One region of the uncultured Rossellomorea sp. genome, then DNA from elsewhere that is predicted to be linked to it. Evidence: riboswitches for the same ligand, from Rfam matches in the RefSeq annotation. Region 1 holds a riboswitch; each other region holds the start of a gene.

Region 1 (7,444 bases):
CAAAAATATACAGTTTAATTAAGTAGTTTAAGGGACGGACCTCTGAAATGGAGGTCCGTCCCTTAATTTTGTTCATAACTTGACATCTACAACTCAATTAATTATTATATGTTTAAACACTTAAACGTTTAAGTGTTTAAACATTAAAGATAAGGTGGTAATCATAGATGAATAAAACAGTATTAATTACAGGGGCTTCAAGTGGTATAGGCTTGCACTTTAGTCATAAATTTGCAGGTTCAGGTCATGATGTGATTCTTGTAGCAAGAAGTGAGGAGAAGCTTCGTATTCTATCAAAAGAAATTAAAAGTAAGTACGGTGTGAAAGCATATGTCATACCATCAGACCTTTCCGAACCAGGAGCATCGGAAACGTTATATGAGGAAGTCAAAGCAAAAGGGATCCAGGTGGATTTCCTAATCAATAATGCAGGATTCGGATTGTTTGGGGAGTTTGAGCGAACTGAACTATCCAAAGAACTGGACATGATTCAAGTGAATATCACTGCCCTTACAGAGCTAAGTAAGTATTTTGGAAAAGAAATGGTGGGCAGAAATAGTGGACAAATTCTGAATGTAGCATCAACAGCAGCATTCCAGCCGGGTCCATTAATGGCCGTTTACTATGCAACAAAAGCGTATGTCCTTTCATTCTCAGAAGCCTTGGCGAATGAATGGGCACCGCACGGAGTGAAAGTAACCGCTTTGTGCCCAGGAGCTACCCAAACGGGGTTCAGTGATGCAGCTGACCTGAAGTCTTCAAAACTATTTCAGTCTGGTGTGATGAGTGTGGAAGAAGTGGTAGATGAGGGATATAACCAAATGATGACGAAGAACAAAACAGTTATCATCCCAGGTTTCAAAAATAGAATGCTGACCCAGTCCATCCGTTTTATGCCGAGGAAAATGGTCACAAATATTGTTCGCAAGGTGCAAGAACGGGTATAATTGAATGTGAATGAGTTTGAAGGGAGAAGACTATGGGTCAAAAAGCAATTGATACATTTCGTGCTTGCATTCCATTATTTCAAGCGCTAAGTGATCCTTATCGTCAGGACATAATATTACTTCTTGCCGAACAAGAACCTCTTACGGTTAATCAGATAACTGAAAATCTAACTTTATCCCGCCCTGCTGTTTCTCATCACTTAAAGATCCTGAGAGATCAACAATTAGTTTCTTTAGAGCAAAAAGGAACCCAGCGCTTCTATTCTCTTGAATTGGATAATGCAACTGTCCTACTAAAGGAACTGGTTGAAACGGTTGAAAAACAATGTGAGTAATGTTTCACAAAAGAAGGATAATAAAGAATATTGTCGAATGTAGAGATAGATTCGAGGAATGTGTATTCTGGATGGGGAGTCCCCATCCAGATAAATGAAAGGTGGTGGAATGATGTCGTTGTCTTTTTATTCATATCCGAAGTGTGGTACGTGCCGGAAAGCAAAGAAGTGGCTGGAAGATGAAAACATAGCATTTAATGAAATACATATCGTTGAAACCCCCCCTACAAAAGACGAGCTTAAAAACCTACATGAAAAGAGCGGATTACCTCTTAAGAAGTTCTTTAATACAAGTGGTAAAAAGTATCGGGAATTAGGCTTGAAAGATAAAGTAAACTCGGCTTCCGATGAGGAATTATTAGAAATACTTTCCACGGACGGGATGCTGATCAAGCGTCCAATCACTACGGATGGAAGTAAGGTGACAGTTGGTTTCAAGGAAGAAACCTTTGAAGAAACCTGGAAGTAAAAAGAGGTCTGGGATTACCAAATCATGGACAATGAAAAAGTTTCATTATTCATGCTAGGTTTTCTTGCTTTTTTAATGAAAAGTGTGTCAATATTAGGTTGTATAACTAGCATTTGGAGGGATAGAGAATGAGTACACCGAAAGAACTTCGTTATTCTGAAGAACATGAGTGGGTCAAAGTTGAAGGGGAAAATGTACGAGTGGGAATCACATCATTTGCACAATCTGAACTGGGCGATATCGTATTCGTTGAGTTACCAGAGGTTGGAGATGAGATCAAAGCGGACGAGCCGTTCGGTAGTGTTGAATCGGTTAAAACCGTTTCTGAGCTATATGCACCTGTATCCGGTAAGGTGGTAGAAGTGAATGAAGAGCTGTCTGATAGCCCTGAGTTCGTGAACGAATCACCTTATGAAAAAGCTTGGATGATCGTTGTTGAACCTTCAGACGCTGGAGAAGTAGACAAGCTTATGACAGCTGAACAGTATGACGAAATGATTAATGAAGGATAATTTCTACCATGCACCTTGAGAATTTCTCAAGGTGTTTTGTTTTTTATTTTGGGCACCATATGAGTAGACGTTTTTTATAAGAAAGCTCTTTTCGCAACAATTGTTGTTCTTAATATATAGACTGCCAGTGCTGTGTGATTCAGTGTGAACTAGGTGGTGAGGGGAAGTTCTCCTCTTTCAGCTAGTATTCGAACGAGCAACCCAGCTTAGCAGAACAGGGCCTCATGCTTAGAAGGTTGATTCTCGCTGCAGGTGCTCGACTCCTGCGGGAATAGCGGGAAAGTTGAGACCCCACAGGGCAAAGCCCGAGGAGGCTCAACTCACGCCCCGCGGAAAGCGAGCACCTGGAGCGGAAATCAACCACTGCACGCTTTATTAAAACAACAAAGTTTACGAAAAATGCCTTCTAAAAAGAAAGGATGAATACGTATGGTGCTCAAGCCTAAGAAATTAGATGTAACCAACAGGGTGACAGGAAAACTGAAAAATGGTGAAGTAGAACTATATTTGGATAATCAGCCAATCGGCAGAATGGCTTTACCTCTTGATGGATTAAGCATGGAGCCAAACTTTGAAGCAAAAGAAAATAAAATTTATCAAAGCTACACTTCCACGGAAGGCGATCAAGCAAGATACACAGATTGTGATGAGGGTGGCTGGTGTTAGAAATGCCCATGGTGCCAGATTCGACAATGAATCTGGCACCATTTGTATAAGCAGATAGGCAAACCACTTGCGCATTTTTTTATAAACATGAGAAAATATAAGTAGAAAGTGGACATCATCTCTTGTTATTTGAATATACTATCGTAATCTTATTTCTGAAAGATAAGGTGATGATCATGATGGAACTTGACGAAAAAGTAATCATTGTCGAAGGAACAACTGACAAACGAAAAGTGAAAGATATCATCAAAGAACCGATTGAAATTATTTGTACAAACGGGACCATTAGCATTACGAAAATGGACGAACTCATTGATGCATTATTGGAAAGGGATGTCTATATCCTCGTAGATGCTGATGATGCAGGTGAAAAATTACGAAAGCAATTTAAACGTGAGTTTCCTGAAGCTGAACATTTGTACATTGATCGTATGTACAAGGAAGTGGCAGCAGCTCCCGAGTATCACCTGGCGTCTGTCCTGATTGGAGCCAATATAGACGTTCATAAAGAATATTTAGGAAAAAGGATGATCTAGTTTTGATTGAGGTAAGTAATACCGAAGCATTAAACGATCTGATTGAAGGCCATACGCTTGAAGCCGTTTACCTTTATACACCGATGTGTGGCACCTGTCAGGTGGCAAGTAAAATGATTGACGTAGTGGAAAAGCTTCCGCAATCTTTTCATTTTGTGAAGGCCAACTTGAATTATTTGCCCCAATTTGCGGAAGAACAATCCATCGAAAGTGTACCCTGCTTGCTATTATTTAAGGATGGAGTCGAGTGGGAGAGGATTTATGCCTTCCAATCCGTGCCATTTCTATATGAAACCTTAAACAAGATCACTGATCGTTAGAGGGATAAGAGACCTTTTGGGAGAAGGTCTTTTTTATATGTCTCTTTCTAAACGATTTTCTTTCTACAAACGAAGACATATTTCTCGGGAAATATTGCGAATGGCATCATTTTTTGACTAGTATCCATCCAAATTCTTACTGTTCGACAAATTAGATGAATACGTTCAAAACATGTCGAGAAAGTATAAAAGGGAAAAATACCTAAAAGTGGAATTGTAATAATATAGAAGTTTCACTGGGAGGGTATTCATGCGAATATATTTAGAGGAATTAGTAGATCAGTGTCATTCAAGATATCACTTACGACTCTTATTTCCAGACAGCCCATTTGTTCTTCATTTTGATTGTGGAAAAGATTTGTACGGTATTTCTATTTCGAGCAAGGGATGCGATGTATTAGATGATTTGAGTGAAGACGCTCATTTCGTAATTGAAGGAATGGAGGAAAAAGTGGTTTCCCTACTCACAGGGGAAGAACGGTTGTCTCAACTGATCGAAGCCGGGGCACTTGAAATCAGAGGAGGGTATCGACCGCTTCTATTTGTTGAATCTGTCCTTTGGCTTACGAGGTCAAGGGGAAAAGAGCCGGTGAAAGTTTAAAAAATAATTGACACACTCTATAACCGATGATAGAATCTCTCTTGTAGCAAATTTTCAGAGTCTTTAACTATTTAAAAAAATTTAATAATCGATACTTTACTCTTATTAAGAGAGGTGGAGGGACGTGCCCTATGAAGCCCGGCAACCGTCAATGAAAATTGAAATGGTGCCAATTCACTCAAAGCATTTGCTTTGAAAGATGAGAGAAAGGATAGTCCTATATGATTATGCCTTTCTGCTTATCGCAGAGAGGCATTTTTTAATGATTTAGAAAAAGATAACCGGAAAATGCCAGCTATGTGCAACCATAATCTTGATTAAACAGGTCGTTTTACTCCGAAAGAAGGTGGAATACAACATGATTACCATTTCAGATGTGAAAAAAATTTATCAATCCAAATCGGGTCCAATTTCAGCCGTTGATGGCGTCAATATCGAGATTGCCCAAGGAGAAATTTTTGGAGTGATTGGCTATAGTGGAGCAGGTAAGAGTACGCTGATCCGCATGCTCAATGGTCTCGAAGTTCCTACAGAAGGAATAGTGGACGTAAATGGTCAAATCGTTTCCCGTGTAAAGGGTAAAAAGCTTCGGGAAGCAAGACAGTCCATAGGCATGATTTTTCAACACTTTAATCTCCTCTGGTCTCGTACAGTATTAGAAAATATACAGTTCCCATTAGAAATTGCTGGAGTACCAAAGAAAGAGAGACTCCATAGAGCCAATGAATTATTGAAGCTTGTAGGATTGGAAGGCAGGGGAGATGCCTATCCTTCTCAACTGAGCGGCGGACAAAAACAACGAGTGGGGATTGCAAGATCACTTGCTAACAATCCTGATGTCCTTCTATGTGATGAAGCTACTTCCGCTCTAGATCCACAAACAACTGATTCCATTCTTGATTTATTGGTGGATATTAATAAACGCTTAGGGCTGACGATTGTCCTGATCACTCATGAAATGCACGTGATTCAGAAGATCTGTCACCGTGTCGCAGTCATGGAACAGGGAAAAGTCGTGGAACTCGGGGATGTATTGGAAGTGTTCCGAAATCCACAAGAGCAAGTGACAAAGCGTTTCGTGAGAGAAGTCTCGCAAGTAAAAGAAACGGGTGAAACCATTGATCACCTATTGATGCAATATCCTAATGGGAAAGTGTTGAAATTTACTTTTGTCGGTGAATCAACCGAGCAACCGCTCATCACCACTCTGATAAGGAAGTTTGACTTAGACGTAAACATCCTTCAAGGACAAATCTCCCAAACTCAAAAAGGTGCCTATGGAACGTTATTTGTTCACCTTGATGGGGATGAACGGACCATTAAAGACGCATTGACGTTTGTTCAAACGCAACTGGTTCAAGTGGAGGTGTTAAGAGGATGATTGAAAATTTATTTCCAAATGTAGATTGGGACAAGATGTGGGAAGCAACCCTCGAAACCCTGTATATGACAGGGATGTCTGTAGTGATTACCTTTGTACTCGGAATGATCCTTGGGATTTTGCTCTTCCTCACCTCTAAGGAAAATCTATGGGATAACAAACTGACATACACGATTACAAGTGCAGTCGTAAATGTGTTCAGATCGATTCCATTCATTATATTGATCGTGTTGTTAATTCCGTTCACCAAGTTTTTATTGGACACAATCCGTGGAGCGAATGCAGCTTTGCCGGCACTGATCATTGGAGCTGCTCCGTTTTACGCCCGTATGGTAGAAATTGCTTTAAGAGAAGTGAACAAAGGCGTCATCGAGGCCGCGAAAGCGATGGGGGCGAAAACGAGCACAATTATCTGGAAAGTCCTGATCCCGGAATCCATGCCGGCTTTGATTTCAGGAATTACAGTAACAGCGATTGCTCTCGTTGGATATACGGCAATGGCCGGGGTCATCGGAGCAGGCGGTTTAGGAAACCTGGCCTATTTAGATGGCTTTCAACGAAGCAGGGAAGACGTGACGCTCGCCGCAACCATTATGATCTTACTCATTGTGTTTGCGATTCAAATATTAGGTGATTTCTTTACAAATAAATTAGATAAACGGTAAAAGGAGAGAAATATCATGAAAAAATGGGTAGCAGGAGTTATTGCAGCAACAAGCATTTTTGGATTGGCAGCATGTGGGAGTAATTCAGAATCAGGAGGAGGCAGCGACGAGAAAGAATTAGTGGTTGGAGCTTCCAATATTCCTCACGCTGAAATTCTTGAACAAGTGAAGCCTTTATTAGAGGAGAAAGGTATCAATTTAGAAATTGAAACGTACCAAGACTATATCTTGCCAAATAAAGATCTGGATAATGGGGATATTGACGCAAACTATTTCCAACATGTACCGTACTTAGAATCTCAAAAAGCGGAACACGGTTATGATTTTGAAAATGCTGGCGGCATTCACATTGAGCCGATTGGCGTTTATTCTAAAAAGTACAAATCCCTTGAAGAGCTGCCTGAAGGTGCAACGATTCTAATGAGTAATTCTGTAGCAGATCACGGACGTATTCTTACGTTATTAGAAGAAAAAGGTCTTATTACATTGAATGATGGAGTAGACAAGACAAAAGCAACGCTGGAAGACATTAAAGAAAATCCAAAGAAACTAAAATTCGATTACGAATATGAAGCAGCTCTTCTTCCACAATTGTATGAAAATGAAGAGGGAGATGCTGTTCTGATCAATTCCAACTATGCGATCGATGCAGGTTTGAATCCTTTGGAAGATTCGATCGCCATTGAAGACAGTAATTCTCCATATGTGAATGTGATTGCTGTGAATAAAGGTGACGAAAACAAAGAGGAAGTGAAGGCGCTTGTTGAAGCTCTTCGTTCAAAAGAAATCCAGGACTTTATTAAAGAGGAATGGGATGGGGCAGTTGTTCCGGTGACCGAATAATTTCATATAGCGTAAATAAGAAACCCGATTCTGATTGATCAAAATCGGGTTTCTTTTCTGGATAAGTACTTACCGTATTTTTTTTAAACATAATCATTTCCATTATAGCTCATACTATTTTCGATGAATCTATTTCAGAAATGGAGCTGAATGAAATGCAGATAGAACC
Region 2 (7,444 bases), on a different contig from region 1:
TGCGAACACCCATCAATTGATAGCAAAGGGAAATGCGGTGATCGTTTATTTTGATTTTCTTGAGCAGCAAAGCAAAATGATCCCTGAGTTGTTAAAAGAGCAGTTAAGCATTCATCTTCAATCAGAAAAGACTGAATATTCTTAATTAGGGAGGGGTAACATGACTGAAAAAACAGGATATGAAACGGTAGCGGTGCGACAAGGAGAAGAACTGAATGTAACCAATTTAAAATACTTCTTGAATGAGCATTTCCCTAACTTCATTCAAGAAGACCTATCCATAAGGCAATTTTCTGCGGGACACTCAAATCTGACGTATTTATTAAAAATGGGTGAATGGGAAGGTGTTCTGAGACGGCCTCCCTTGGGACCCGTGGCTCCAAAAGCTCATGATATGAAAAGAGAATTTAGGATTCTTTCAGAAATTCAACCACTATTCGGGGTTACACCGGAGCCGTATGTATTCTCTGATGATGAAAGGATCGTAGGCAGCCCATTTTTTATCATGGAGCGAAAAAGGGGTGAAGTATTTGATACTTCCTTTCCCTCGCATCTCCATGTAACCCCAGATGTCTGCAGGAGAATATCGGAGGAAATGGTTTCTAAACTGGTGGAACTTCATTCCATTGATCACAGTAAAACAACTCTTAATGAAATCAGTAAGCCCGAACATTTTATGGAAAGACAAGTACACGGGTGGATCAATCGTTACGAGCGTGCCAAAACAAGTGAAATTGGTGAAGTAGATCAGCTGACACACTGGTTGATAAAGAATGTACCAGGAAATGCTGAATCGACAATCATTCATTATGATTATAAATTAAACAATGCCATGTTTTCTTCTGACATGAAATCCATGGTGGGGTTATTTGACTGGGAGATGGCGACCGTTGGCGATCCCCTTGCAGATTTAGGTGTCGCTATGGGGTATTGGATACAGAATGATGATCCCGAGTTATTAAAGTTCGGTCTTGGAAAGCCTCCGGTAACGATCATGGACGGTTTTTACAGCAGAAGGCAATTTATCGAAGAGTATGCCAGGAAAAGCGGCAGGGACGTGAACCATATCCATTTTTATTTATCTTTTGCTTACTTTAAGCTCGCAGTCATTGTGCAACAAATCTATTACCGCTTTAAGATGGGGCAAACCAGGGATCCACGATTTTCTCAATTTGATCGGTTTGCGGAATCTTTAATCACCCTTGGAAATCAAGCTGCATTCGAGCGCCAGGAATAAAGACAAGGAGATGATCGAAACGATGAAAACCTCTTTACTAATTGAAACCACTGACCGGGTGCTTACATTGACATTAAACAGACCGGATAGCTTGAATTCCTTTGATGAGAGCATGCTTACGGGAATCGTCGAAGCACTCCAGCAAGCAGAACATAATGAGGAAATTAGAGCCATTGTGATTCGCGGTGCCGGGAGGGCCTTTTCTGCAGGCGGCGACGTGAAAACAATGGGGAGCGCCACATCAACAGAAGTCTATGAACATATCGGGATATTAAATACATGCATTAAAGCGATTAAGGAAATAGATAAACCGGTCATCGCCTCGGTACACGGCTTTGCAGCAGGTGCCGGATTTAATCTGGCCCTCTCCTGCGATTTGATTATCGCTTCAGAAGATAGTCAATTTGCTTTAAGCTTCTCTAAAGTAGGTCTTATATCCGATGGCGGAGGTTCGTATTTTCTTCCACGCATCATCGGTCCTCATTTAGCGAAAGAATTCTTCTTTTCAGCAGAACCTGTGGCTGTAAGAAGAATGTATGACTTAGGTGTGGTAAACCGTATTGTCCCTTCTGAAAGACTTGAAGAGGAAACAACTGATTGGGCTCAGGAATTAGCCTTGGGTCCAAGTAAAGCATATGGAATGATGAAGAAAATGATTGATCGTTCATTCACCACATCATTGAATGAAATACTTGAACAAGAACGAATCACACAAACAATGATGATTTCAACTGAAGATCATGCTGAGGGAGTTTCAGCATTTAAAGAAAAAAGAAGACCATCTTTTTCAGGGAAATAGGAGGGATTAGGATGAAAGCCATTCAGTTTAAAGAGTTTGGAAGCCCTAATGTATTAGAGAATGTGGATATAAATGTTCCGGTGCCTCAAGGTAGAGAAGTCCTTATCGAAGTTCATGCATCTGCAGTCAATTATGCTGATACAGCAAGACGGGAAGGGCAATATGTGGTAAAAACCCCACTCCCATATATTCCGGGTTCTGAAGTGGCGGGAATCGTCACTGAAGTGGGAGAAGATGTGACGAGAGTAAGAAAGGGAGACCGGGTTGTAGCCATGATGGATTCCGGAGGTTATGCAGAATTTGCCCTGACAGATGAGCGTTCGGTGATCCCCCTCCCATATGGATTGGATTTCAAAGAAGCTGCCGCCATCCCTGTTCAGGGTTTAAGTGCCTATCATATTTTGAAAACATTGGGAAGAGTGCAACAGGGAGAAGCCGTCCTCATTCATGCAGCTGCTGGTGGCGTTGGCCTGCTTGCCGTCCAACTGGCAAAACGTTTTGGAGCAGGTAAGGTGATTGCCACGGCCAGTACAGAGGAAAAGTTACGTCTTGCTGGGGAAATGGGGGCAGACGTATTAGTCAACTACACTCAGGATGGCTGGGAAGCAGACGTCTTAGAAGCAACAAATGGAAAGGGCGTAAATCTGGCATTGGAGATGGCTGGCGGTGACATTTTCTATAAAACGTTAAAATGTCTCGACTATTTCGGAAGAATGGTCATTTACGGAGTAGCAAGCGGGGAGCAGAGCAGATTTTATCCTTCTTCATTGATGGCAAAGAATCAATCTGTTATCGGGTTCTTCCTCCCTCCTCTCATGAGAGATTCCGAACTTACCCAGAAAACCCTTCATGAAATCTTTCATTACGTCGCGTCCGGGGAATTGAAAGTAACGGTTGGTCATGTGTTTCCTTTAGAAGAAGCAGCAAAGGTTCATTCACTCATGCAGGCAAGAAAAACGGTAGGAAAGGTAATCCTGCAACCAAAATTCTAGGACTTTATAGGGGGGAACCGGTATGAACTTACGGTTATCAGATGAACAAAGGATGATTCAAAAAACCATCCGTAAATTTGTTGAGAAAGAACTTATACCTTTAGAAAATGAAGTGCTAAGAAATGAACGGGAAGGAAAACCAAGTCTTTCCCCGGAAAAAAGAAATGAGCTACAGTTAAAAGCAAAGGAAGCAGGGTTCTGGGGGATCAATACACCAGAAGAGTACGGCGGAGCGGATCTCGGGCAAATGATGATGGCCATTGTATATATGGAAATCTCCAAAACCTTTGTGCCTTTCAGTTTCGGTGGTTATGCAGACAACATCCTATACTATGCCAACGAAGAACAGAAAAAGAACTATTTGATCCCCACTATAAACGGAGAGAAAAAGTCCTGCTTCGCCATGACGGAACCGGGAGCTGGATCCGATACTCAAAACATTCGGATGACCGCAGTGAAGGATGGAAATGAGTGGGTGTTAAATGGTGAAAAAACCTTTATTACGGGCGGAAATGAAGCAGACTTTGTCATGGTCATGGCGGTGACCGATAAGGAAAAGCATCGGCGAACGGGTCGGGACGGAGTAACCTGTTTTATTGCCGATCGTAGGATGGGATGGACATCTGAATACATTCATACCATGGGGGAATGGGGACCGGCCAGTCTGTTTTTTGATGACGTGCGGGTGCCTGAAGAAAATATTCTGGGTGAAATTGATGGTGGCTACAATCTTGGCCTGGAATGGATCGGGTTCGCACGGTGGATTGTAGGGGCACAAGCGGTAGGAGCAGCGGAACGCTTACTTCAAATGGCGATTGACTATTCAAAGGAAAGGGAGACATTTGGAAAGCCAATCGCGGATAGACAAGCGATTCAATGGAAGATCGCTGACTCTGCCGTGGAAATTGAAGCTGCCAGATGGCTTGTGCTAAATGCAGCATTCACGCTGGATCAAGGAGAAGATAATCGCCATGTTGCATCGATTGCCAAGCTGTACGGATCGAATATGGGCAATCGGGTAGTGGATCGGGTCCTTCAAATTCACGGAGGGATGGGCTACACAAGAGAGCTTCCCATCGAACGCTGGTATCGTGAAGCAAGATTGTGGCGGATTTATGATGGTACTGATGAAATTCAAAAACTGATCATTTCACGGAATCTATTAAAAGGGCATGTAAAAGTGGGCCAATTTGTTTAAAGGAATAGGGAGGTAATGTGAATGGGTGATAGATTTAGAGGAAAAGTAGCTTTAGTAACAGGCGGGAGCCGGGGGATCGGTAAAGCGATTGCAAAGCTCTTTGCAGAAGAAGGGGCAATGGTTGCCATCATTGACGTGAATGAAGAGGCACTTTTGGAAATCAGCGAGGAATTGAAAAAGTATGAAATATATACAAAAGTTGCGAATGTAATAGAATCCCGGGAAGTAGAAGAGGCCATAAACGAAGTCTATGAAACTTTCGGCTCCGTTGATATTGTCATCAACAATGCAGGAGTCATCAGAGACAATTTGCTATTTAAAATGACCGATAACGATTGGCAAACGGTCATGGATGTGCATTTGAAAGGATCATTTAACGTAGCAAAGGCAGCGCAAGGTCATATGGTGAAGAACAGGTATGGCCGTATTATTAATATCTCGTCTACCTCTGCACTCGGTAACCGCGGACAGGCAAATTACGCTACCGCTAAAGCAGGTCTTCAAGGTTTAACGAAAACTCTGGCAATAGAGCTTGGACCTCTGGGCATTACGACCAATGCAGTCGCCCCCGGATTCATCGAAACGGAAATGACTAGAGAAACGGCGAAGCGGATCGGAATACCCTTTGAACAACTGGTGGAAGCGAGTCTTCAAGGAATTCCTGTAGGAAGGAGCGGGCAGCCGGAAGATATAGCGAATGCAGTGGCGTTTTTTGCGGATGAAAGCTCGTCATTCGTTAACGGTCAAGTCCTATACGTAGCTGGCGGGCCGAAAGCCTAAAGGGAGAAAGAGGTGAAGGATATGTTTGAATCTTATATTGGTAAACGCTCAACTTCCGTAGAAAATTGTGTGGAAAAAGGAGCGGTCCGTAAGTTTGCCGAAGCCATTGGAGATCTCAATCCCATTTATGTTGATAAAGAAGCAGGAAAGAGATCCAGGTTCAGGGGGAATATCCCTCCCCCCACTTTTCCCAGAGTGTTCGACTATGGAACGATTGAAGGTTTTCATTTACCGAACGTCGGGTTAATTCATGGTGAACAATCTTTTCACTATGAAAGACCACTGAAGGTCGGGGAATGTATTCAGTGTTACACGAAAATAAAAGATTACTATGAACGGAAAGGATCGGGTGGAACACTTGGTTTTCTTGTAATAGAAGACATCGGTGAAGATTCAGGAGGGAAAAGGGTTTTCACTTCCGAAGCGATTGTCATTATCACTGAAGCGGTTAAAGAGAGGTTGGGAATATGACTAAACTATCATCCTTTAATATAGGTGAAATCCTTCCCCTTGTTGAGTTAGGTCCAGTCTCGAGAATCGACTTAATCAAATATGCAGGAGCCTCGGGGGATTATAACCCCATTCATACGATCGATGAGGAGGCGCATAAACTGGGTCTTCCAGGAGTCATTGCTCATGGCATGTGGACGATGGGCAATGTCTCCAAGCTTTTTAGTGATCTTTATGAAGAAGGATATATCAAAGAGTACACCGTCCGGTTTAAAGGGATGGTTTTATTGAACGATGTCATTACATTGATTGCAGAAGTATCAGAAAAACAGGATGATCTCATACATTTTAAAGTTTTTGCGGTCAACCAGGACCAGAAAAAAGTGATCGAGGGTAAATTAATCTTTCAATTATTTTGATCACTCAGGTGAAAATAGTGTCCTATAGCGTTAATAAAGCGAATAGAAATAAAGAGAATGAAGGCTTTGCAAGAAAAATAAGCCAAAAGACATAAATCCGATAGAGAAACTCGGGTTGACTTCCTTGTAGAATATGATATTATTTAGAATATTAAAATTAATAACTCTTATCCAGAGTGGTGGAGGGATCTGGCCCTGCGAAGCCCAGCAACCTACGTTATGTAAGGTGCTAATTCCAGCAAAATGTGAAGTCATTTTGGAAGATAAGGTATCCTTACCTGAACAACTTTCCAAAATGGAGGGTTGTTTTTTTTCATTCATGTTTTTCTGGATAAGATAAAAATTGGGGGAATCATGTGACTAAAGAAAAAAATCAAGAAGCAGATTATGATGTGGTAGTCGAAAAGATCACTTCGATGTTGAAGACGATGAGTTTTGGATCGATTACAATTGTGGTTCAGGACGGTAAAGTCATTCAATTGGAGAAAAACGAGAAAGTGCGAATTAAATAAGCTGACTAGACAAACTAGAGGCGCATAACACAGATAAAGGAAATTCCTATATCTTGTTATCGCCTCTTTTTGTTTGGATGAGCGGGAAAGGGGTGTATCATGTTAACCTATCAAACTTGGAAAAAACCATCCATCAATTTTGAAATTGATCCGGTCTATAAAGGAGCGCTTAACGTCCTTGAGTGGACGTATGATCATTATGGTGAAAGTGTCGTATATGCATGCAGTTTTGGCATTGAAGGGATTGTATTAATCGATCTCCTAACCAAAGTGCAACCGAAAGCAGCCATAGTATTTCTTGATACAGGTGTTCATTTCAAGGAAACCTATGAAACGATTGAAAAGGTGAAGGAGAAGTATCCTGGTATCACCATTCATATGAAAAAGCCTGAATTAACGCTCCAAGAGCAAGCAGGAACATATGGAGATAAGTTGTGGGAGAGAAACCCCAATCAATGCTGTCAAATTCGAAAGCTTGACCCTTTAAAAGATTCCTTATCCAAAGGGAATGCTTGGATCTCAGGATTAAGAAGAGAACAATCACCTACAAGAAGTCAGGTTGAATTCATCAATAAGGATGACAAGTTTCAATCAGTTAAGATTTGTCCATTGATTCACTGGACGTGGAAGGAGATTTGGAGGTATGTCCATAAGCATAACCTATCCTATAATCCACTTCATGATCAGGGGTATCCAAGTATCGGATGCTTCCATTGTACAACACCATCCATAGACATCAATGATCTTCGCTCCGGTAGATGGAAAGGAAAAGGGAAAACCGAATGCGGTCTTCATTAAAAAGAGGTGACATTCTTTGCTTGAAACATTCGCCCTGATCATAAGCTTGTTCTTCGCTATGAACATTGGTGCCAGCGGAGCGGCAGCATCGATGGGGGTTGCGTATGGTGCAGGAGCAATAAAAAACATCAGGAATTCATTATGGATCTGCGCTGCAGGTGTCCTGAGTGGTGCTGTTCTTGGTGGTGGAGAAGTAGTTAAAACCATTAGTTCAGGGATTATCCCGCAGCATGTACTCTCCATCAAAATCGTGGTCATC
Region 3 (7,444 bases), on a different contig from region 1:
CGATGGACGCTTTATTGCCATGGGTGATAATCGTTGGGGATTAAGAGAATGGTATCCGGTTGATCAAATCGAGGAAGAAACCGTTCCAACAATGAAATCCAGCAAAAAGAAAAAAGCGAAGAAAAAAGACGATGAAGATCTGGATCTGGATGATTTCGATGATCTGGACGATGAAGATCTTGATTACGATGACCTTGATGACACGGACGATGACGACGATCTGACGGATGACGACGACGATGTGGATGCCGTTGACGATGAAGACGAAGATCTGGACATCGATGAAGACGATGATGAACTCGAAATCGATGAATTTGATGAAGTAGATGATGATGAAGACGAAGAAGAAGAGTTAGAAGAAGATGAGGAAGAGAAGTAATCTCTTCGACTGGAATGGCTGCTCCCCAAAAGGTATTTTGCCTTCGGGGAGCTTTTTAATATGCTCAAAATGATTGAAAATTCTATTCTTATTCAGTGCTTGACTTCTTCCTCACAGGAAGGTAGTATTTTATTTGGGCTCCCTAAAAAGGGACGAATAACGTATATCACGCTCCCCTTACATGTTTGTAAGCGGGGCGTTTTTTATTTTTGTAAGAAGAAAGCTTTGACATAATAGGGTTTTACCTAAACCTTATGTGTGGAGGATCTATCTTTTCAAAACCCCTTACATTTTTATGTATATTGATAATAAGAGGCTGTCTTTTAGCGGTTTATGCAGATGAATTTATTTTATGAGAATGGACTTGTCCTTCTTTGAACAAGATAAATTCATGACATGAATACATAGGAGACACCCTCTACTTTTTTTGAACCAAACTTACTTTGAAGGGGGACATATACATGACTAAGTATATTTTCGTAACAGGCGGCGTAGTGTCGTCACTAGGGAAAGGGATCACAGCAGCGTCCCTTGGTAGACTATTGAAAAACCGTGGAGTGAGCGTCACGATCCAGAAGTTTGATCCATACATCAACGTGGATCCAGGAACGATGAGTCCATATCAGCACGGTGAAGTATTCGTAACCGATGATGGTGCAGAAACGGATCTTGACTTAGGTCACTACGAGCGTTTCGTTGATATTAACTTAACGAAATACAGCTCTGTGACAACGGGTAAAATCTATTCAACTGTACTGAAGAAAGAGCGTCGCGGTGATTATCTTGGTGGAACGGTACAAGTTATCCCACACATCACGAATGAAATCAAAGAGCGCGTATACCGTGCCGGACGCGAAACCAATTCAGATGTCGTGATCACGGAAATCGGCGGAACAGTAGGGGATATCGAATCTCTGCCATTCCTTGAAGCCATTCGCCAGATCAAGAGCGATGTAGGCCGTGACAATGTGATGTATATCCACTGTACACTTGTACCTTACATCAAAGCAGCTGGTGAAATGAAAACAAAACCGACTCAGCATAGCGTAAAAGAGCTTCGCAGTCTTGGTATACAGCCAAATGTCATCGTCGTGCGTACAGAAATGCCAATGACTCAAGACATGAAAGACAAAATCGCGTTATTCTGTGATATTGATAAAAATGCTGTAATCGAAGCAATGGACGCAGATACACTATACTCTGTACCACTTGCACTACAGGATCAAAAGCTTGATGAAATCACATGTCAGCACTTGAAGCTTAATTGCCACGAAGCAGACATGACCGAGTGGAATGAACTCGTTGATAGAGTGAAAAACCTGTCCCGTAAAACAAGAATCGCCCTGGTAGGGAAGTATGTTGAACTGCAGGATGCGTATATCTCAGTAGTGGAAGCCCTTCGTCACGCAGGCTACCATTTCGATAGCGACATCGAAGTAAGATGGTTGAACTCTGAGCTGATCGACAACGCAAATGTAGCAGAAAAACTGGCAGATGTAGATGGAATCCTTGTACCAGGTGGCTTCGGTGACCGTGGAGTAGAAGGGAAAATCGCTGCGACTCAATATGCCCGTGAAAACAAGGTACCTTTCCTCGGAATCTGCCTTGGTATGCAGCTGGCATCTGTAGAATACGCACGTAATGTTCTTGGATTGGAAGGAGCTCACTCTGCTGAGTTAAATCCTGAAACGCCATACCCTGTCATCGACCTTTTACCAGAACAAAAGGACATCGAAGATCTTGGTGGGACACTGCGTCTTGGACTATACCCATGTAAGCTGACAAAAGGTTCAAAAGCCTATGCGGCCTACGACGGAGAAGTGGTTTATGAGCGTCACCGCCACCGCTTCGAATTCAACAATCACTACCGTGAGCAAATGGAAAAAGCCGGCTTCATCTTCTCAGGCACAAGCCCTGATGGCCGTCTTGTGGAAATCATCGAGCTAAGCGATCACCCATGGTTCGTCGCATCTCAATTCCATCCTGAATTCACTTCACGCCCGACACGCCCGCAGCCTCTATTCAGAGACTTCGTGGAAGCGTCACTTGCGTATGGTGAGAAATAAGATTTGATTATGTAACTGCTCTCCCAGGTTTGGGAGGGCGGTTTTTTTTAGGGTGGGGGTGGCCGATTTTTAAGGGGAATCGGAATTTATCGACCATTCTACAAATAACGACAATTTTCACGAACTCCTCTTTTATCTCATCTATAAAATTTTCCAAAAAAGAATATTGACAATATTCCCGCATATCGTTAACATATCGTTTATAGCGCATGCGAACTATACCAAATTTCATAATCTCTTATAAAGAGTTGGCAGAGGGACTGGCCCGATGACGCCCGGCAACCTACCGTTTAGACGGAAAGGTGCTAAGACCTGCAGGAAGAATTTCCTGAGTGATAAGAGTACGTTTATTTATACATAAACCTCTTTTCTCTTGGGAAAAGGGGTTTTTTTATTTGCAAAGAATGTTTTGTGAACTTTGTTGCTTTTAAAGGGAAAGTGCTGATTGATTTCCGCTCCAGGTGTACGGAGGTCGATAATAGCTTTAAAGTAGGGATACTTTCCTTTAGATTGCTCTGTCAATACTGAGCTCTGTCACGGAAATCTCTTATAGATGGTGAGGGGAACTGCGTAGACTCCTGCGGAAAAACGGGCGTGCCGAGACCCCGGAAGCGAAGATGAGGAGGCTCGGCCGTACGCTAGCTGCAAGCGGAGCGGTTCCCCTCACCATCCAGCACATACTGGTTGACAGAGCCTTTGCAGATCCCGGTTTTAAAACAACAAATATCTTTTATGAAAAGAATATTTTAAAAAATTGAGGCATATCACCTCGGGAGGAGAAAAGAAAGATGAAAAAAACGGCATCATTATTCGTATTACTTGCACTTATTTTCAGTTTAGTCGCTTGTCAGCCAAAGGTATCCCAGGAGGCGGACGCAGACAGTGGAGAGAAGAAGGAAGCAACATCTGATCATCCATTGGCCAATAAAAAGATCGCCCTTATTATGCAAATCAATTTAGGGACATTTTCCGCTCAATACATAGAAGGTGTCAAAGAGCAGGTAGAGAAGTTTGGGGGCAAGGTTCAAGTATTTACGTCTGAAGGGGACCTGGCAAAAATGTCTTCTAACCTGGATGCGGCCATCAATCAAAAGTTTGATGGGATCCTCATCGATCATGGAACGAAAGAAGCACTGCAATCAGGGGTGGAAAAAGCGAAGGAACAAAACATTCCGGTTGTCGTATTCGATGCGGATGTTGCCTCAGAAGAGGTGACGGTCCTCGAACAGGGTGATCAGCAAATGGCTGAACAAACCTTGACGAAGCTTTCAGATGAGATTGGCGGTAAGGGTGAGATCGTGAAAATTTGGGTTGCAGGCTTTGCCCCGATGGAAAGACGCCAAGTAGCCTATCAGGAGTTTTTAGAAAAAAATCCTGATATTAAAGAGGTGGCGGCATTTGGAGCGGCTACTCAGAATACAGCACTGGATACACAGGCTCAAATGGAGGCCATATTGAAACAGTATCCGAACAAAGGTGACATCGATGCTGTTTGGGCTGCTTGGGATGAATTTGCAAAAGGCGCCGTTCGGGCAATCGAAGCGGCAGGGAGAGATGAAATCAAAGTATATGGAATCGACATGAGTGATGAAGACCTGCAAATCATTCAAAAAGATGGAAGCCCGTGGGTGGCATCGGCAGCCGTTGATCCGAAAGATATCGGACGCGTGCAGGTCCGGTTTTTATATCAAAAGCTAAATGGCGAGGAAACGCCTGAGAAAGTAAAGCTTGAGCCGGTATTTATTGAAAAAGAAGCATTGCCTGAAGAAACGATTACCACAGATCAATTACACGAGCATGTAGATGGCTGGGGAGCAAGTGAGCAAGGCTATACAGATGAATTAAAAACGCTTGAAGGATCGTTCAAAGAGTAGAAAGGAGTTAAAAGAGATGACGTCTCCACTGTTAGAAATGATCAATATCAATAAAACCTTCTCAGGAGTGAAAGCCCTAAAGAATGCAAGCTTCGATGTGAAAGAGGGGGAGGTCCATGCCCTCTTGGGGGCGAATGGTGCAGGGAAAAGTACGCTGATGAAGATTTTATCAGGAGCCTATGTGCAGGACAGCGGAGACATCATCCTTCACTCTGAAAAAAGAGACTATCAATCTCCGAAAGAAGCGAAGGAGCATGGCATCCATTGCGTGTACCAGGAAGTGGACACGGCCATTGTCCCTGGACTTTCTGTAGCGGAAAATATCGTCCTTGATCAGTTCTCACAAAAAGGTTCCTTCTTTATTACTAAAAAGTCATTAAAGAAAGAAGCGTCGGAGGCGCTTAGACGCATCGGGGCAGAAACCATTCCCCTCGGTCAGCCTGCGTCACACTTAAGTCTCGCTGAAAAGCAGCTGGTGCTCATTGCCAGAAGCCTGCTTCAACAAGCGAAAGTATTGATTTTGGATGAACCAACGGCACCTTTAAGTTCTTCTGAGACGGAAAAGTTATTCCGAGTCATAGAAGATTTAAAGAAAGAGAGAGTAGGGGTCATTTTCATCTCTCACAGGCTCCCGGAAGTATTTCAGCTTTCCGATCGCATCACGGTCATGAGAGACGGAGAGACCATTGGAACGTTTGGAACACAACAAACAACCTCTCACAAGATCATTGAAGCCATGCTTGGAGGAACATATAGAGAAGAGTTTCAGAAAAGAACGCTGCCGATCGGTGAAACGCTTTACGAAGTGAGGGGGCTCGAAGACGGACAAAAGGTGAAGGATATCCATTTATCCGTTAAGGCAGGAGAAGTAGTCGGAGTGGTCGGGCTTGTGGGAGCGGGAAAAACCGAGCTTGCCAAAGCCTTATTCGGAGCCTCTCAGGTAGAATCGGGTGACTATTTTCTGGGAGGAAAGAAGCTGAGGATTCACTCTCCCCGGGATGCGGTTCAAAATGGTCTGGCACTTGTTCCGGAAGAAAGACGAAAAGAAGGGTTGTTCATTCATGAAACCGTTCAGCACAACCTTAGCTTTCCTTCTTTAAGAAAAGTCTCCAACTGGTTATGGATCAACGGTCGCAAAGAACGTGAGCTGGCCCGTGAAAAAATCCGATCCCTTGGAATTAAAACCGCTCATGAAAGAATCCAGGCCAACTTTTTAAGCGGAGGAAACCAGCAGAAGGTTTCAATAGGGAAATGGCTGTCCGATGAAGCTTCGGTGTTTTTATTTGATGAACCGACGAAGGGCGTGGACGTGGGAGCGAAGAAAGAGATATTTTCCCTGATTCAATCCCTTGCAGAAAAAGAGAAGGGTATTCTCTACTTTTCCTGTGAAATACAAGAAATCCTGGCGATCTCGGACCGGATACTCGTCATGTATGATGGCCGGATCGTCAAAGAACTGACAAAAGAAGAAGCAACTCAAGAACTCATATTGTTTTATGCTTCAGGAGGGATCCAAGCGCATGAAAGGCAAGATACTCGACTTACTATTTAAATACGGGGCCATCGTGTTGATGGCCGCGATTCTACTATTTTTCAGCTTATATAATCCATTTTTCTTCACCTATGGAAATCTATCAGACATTCTCCGCTCGATTTCCATCGTCACATTAGTGGCATTAGGGGTAACCTTTACTCTCGTCGTCGATGGCTTTGACCTTTCAGTGGGATCGACGGTTTCCCTGTCTACCGTTGTGACGGCTTCATTGATGGTCTGGTATGAAGCGCCGTTGTGGATCGTGCTCCTTGTTCCATTGTTGGTGGGAGCGGGAGTCGGGTTATTCAATTCGCTGTTGATCGTTAAATTTGGAATTCCGGATTTGCTTGCTACATTAGGGGCCATGTATATCATTTCAGGTGTTCATCGGACGTATACGGAAGGGTACTCGATCTACAATCATATGCCGATGACAACTGGCGGGACAGCCCCGGGGGAATTTTCAGAAGCGTTCCTCTGGATCGGCCAGGGAAAGTGGCTCGGATTGCCGGTACCGGTATGGATCATGCTCGTGTTGGTCGGAATCGTCTATGTGATCATGCATTTCACGAGATGGGGGCGCATTTTGTATATGACAGGGGGTAACGCAGAAGCGTCACGCTTATCAGGTGTCAGGGTAACCCGGGTGAAGTTGATTGCCTACGTTCTCTCAGGTGTATTCGCATCGATTGGAGGAATCCTGTTCACAGCCCGGGTCGGATCAGGACAGATGGATGCCGGTGGCCCGCTCCTCATGGAAGCAGTCGCCGCTGTGTTTGTCGGCTTCTCCGTCTTGGGCGCAGGAAAACCGAATATCCTCGGCACCTTCTTTGGGGCAGCGTTGATAGGGGTCCTGCTGAATGGATTGACGATGATGAATCTACCATACTATGCATTTGAAATTATTAAAGGAAGCGTACTGGTATTGGCATTGGCAGTGACGTATGTGCATGCCAAGAAGGTGCGGGGGGCTTGAAGTTTGTAAGAGAGGCGCCCTATTTGGATGCCTCTCTTTTTTTTGGTTGAGGATTACTCCTCATACTCCTCCAACATCTCACGGATCACAAACCCCAGCGCAAAATAAAGATAAAGGGCAGCCATGCTGGAAGGGAAGCTTACACGCTCACCGATTTCATCGCCTGGAAGCATGCCTTTGATCACTTTCGTATCTAAGTGAACATCGGCTAAGTCCAACAGATTCTCTGCACCCTCTACCAATCCAGAGACAGCCACGAATGGCACACCTTCATCAGCCAGTTTTTTCCCTAACTCCACAGCATCCTCATCAGTTGAAAAGCGGCTGACGACTAATACACGATCAGCTTCCGTCAGTTGGGTAGAACCATTATATCTTTTAGCAGAAGGAAGAGGTTCAGCACCAAACAAAGCCTCGGCTGTGACGGCTTCCATCTCCCCGTGACCTGCAATGTAAATATTCCCCTGCCCGATGGCAGCTTGGGCAAGCAGGCGGGCACCGTCTTCAATTTCGAATTCCTGCTTATCATAAATGCGTTTGAACAGTCCAGTTAACTGTGTTGTAAACATTTTTATCATAGAATGAACTCTCCTTATATATTTAGCTTCGACATTT

What was found. A riboswitch is a leader RNA that binds a small molecule or an ion and turns the genes downstream of it on or off. The one in region 1 is predicted to bind S-adenosylmethionine.
Region 2: it holds a riboswitch for S-adenosylmethionine, as region 1 does, so the genes downstream of both, Q1B03_RS00980 (YezD family protein) here and Q1B03_RS16350 (methionine ABC transporter ATP-binding protein) in region 1, are expected to answer to the same signal.
Region 3: it holds a riboswitch for S-adenosylmethionine, as region 1 does, so the genes downstream of both, Q1B03_RS21095 (sugar ABC transporter substrate-binding protein) here and Q1B03_RS16350 (methionine ABC transporter ATP-binding protein) in region 1, are expected to answer to the same signal.

Annotation. Positions count from the first base shown of each region.
Region 1 is NZ_CANKZT010000004.1:378,030-385,473, forward strand. It holds gene Q1B03_RS16305 (acyl-CoA dehydrogenase family protein) at 1-18, shown strand, start outside; gene Q1B03_RS16310 (SDR family oxidoreductase) at 168-947, shown strand; gene Q1B03_RS16315 (helix-turn-helix transcriptional regulator) at 980-1,282, shown strand; gene Q1B03_RS16320 (arsenate reductase family protein) at 1,395-1,751, shown strand; gene gcvH (glycine cleavage system protein GcvH) at 1,880-2,263, shown strand; gene Q1B03_RS16330 (YusG family protein) at 2,693-2,929, shown strand; gene Q1B03_RS16335 (toprim domain-containing protein) at 3,106-3,465, shown strand; gene Q1B03_RS16340 (thioredoxin family protein) at 3,468-3,785, shown strand; gene Q1B03_RS16345 (SCP2 sterol-binding domain-containing protein) at 4,036-4,386, shown strand; SAM riboswitch class I at 4,486-4,592, shown strand; gene Q1B03_RS16350 (methionine ABC transporter ATP-binding protein) at 4,745-5,767, shown strand; gene Q1B03_RS16355 (methionine ABC transporter permease) at 5,764-6,432, shown strand; gene Q1B03_RS16360 (MetQ/NlpA family ABC transporter substrate-binding protein) at 6,448-7,275, shown strand; gene Q1B03_RS16365 (carboxymuconolactone decarboxylase family protein) at 7,431-7,444, shown strand, end outside.
Region 2 is NZ_CANKZT010000001.1:181,673-189,116, reverse strand. It holds gene Q1B03_RS01020 (thioesterase family protein) at 1-145, shown strand, start outside; gene Q1B03_RS01015 (phosphotransferase family protein) at 161-1,237, shown strand; gene Q1B03_RS01010 (enoyl-CoA hydratase/isomerase family protein) at 1,260-2,036, shown strand; gene Q1B03_RS01005 (NADPH:quinone oxidoreductase family protein) at 2,048-3,028, shown strand; gene Q1B03_RS01000 (acyl-CoA dehydrogenase family protein) at 3,051-4,226, shown strand; gene fabG (3-oxoacyl-ACP reductase FabG) at 4,248-5,006, shown strand; gene Q1B03_RS00990 (MaoC family dehydratase N-terminal domain-containing protein) at 5,028-5,477, shown strand; gene Q1B03_RS00985 (MaoC/PaaZ C-terminal domain-containing protein) at 5,474-5,875, shown strand; SAM riboswitch class I at 6,040-6,145, shown strand; gene Q1B03_RS00980 (YezD family protein) at 6,232-6,387, shown strand; gene Q1B03_RS00975 (phosphoadenylyl-sulfate reductase) at 6,487-7,185, shown strand; gene Q1B03_RS00970 (inorganic phosphate transporter) at 7,244-7,444, shown strand, end outside.
Region 3 is NZ_CANKZT010000011.1:25,504-32,947, reverse strand. It holds gene rpoE (DNA-directed RNA polymerase subunit delta) at 1-379, shown strand, start outside; gene Q1B03_RS21100 (CTP synthase) at 841-2,445, shown strand; SAM riboswitch class I at 2,681-2,787, shown strand; gene Q1B03_RS21095 (sugar ABC transporter substrate-binding protein) at 3,234-4,319, shown strand; gene Q1B03_RS21090 (sugar ABC transporter ATP-binding protein) at 4,336-5,871, shown strand; gene Q1B03_RS21085 (ABC transporter permease) at 5,840-6,829, shown strand; gene Q1B03_RS21080 (DUF2529 domain-containing protein) at 6,883-7,407, opposite strand.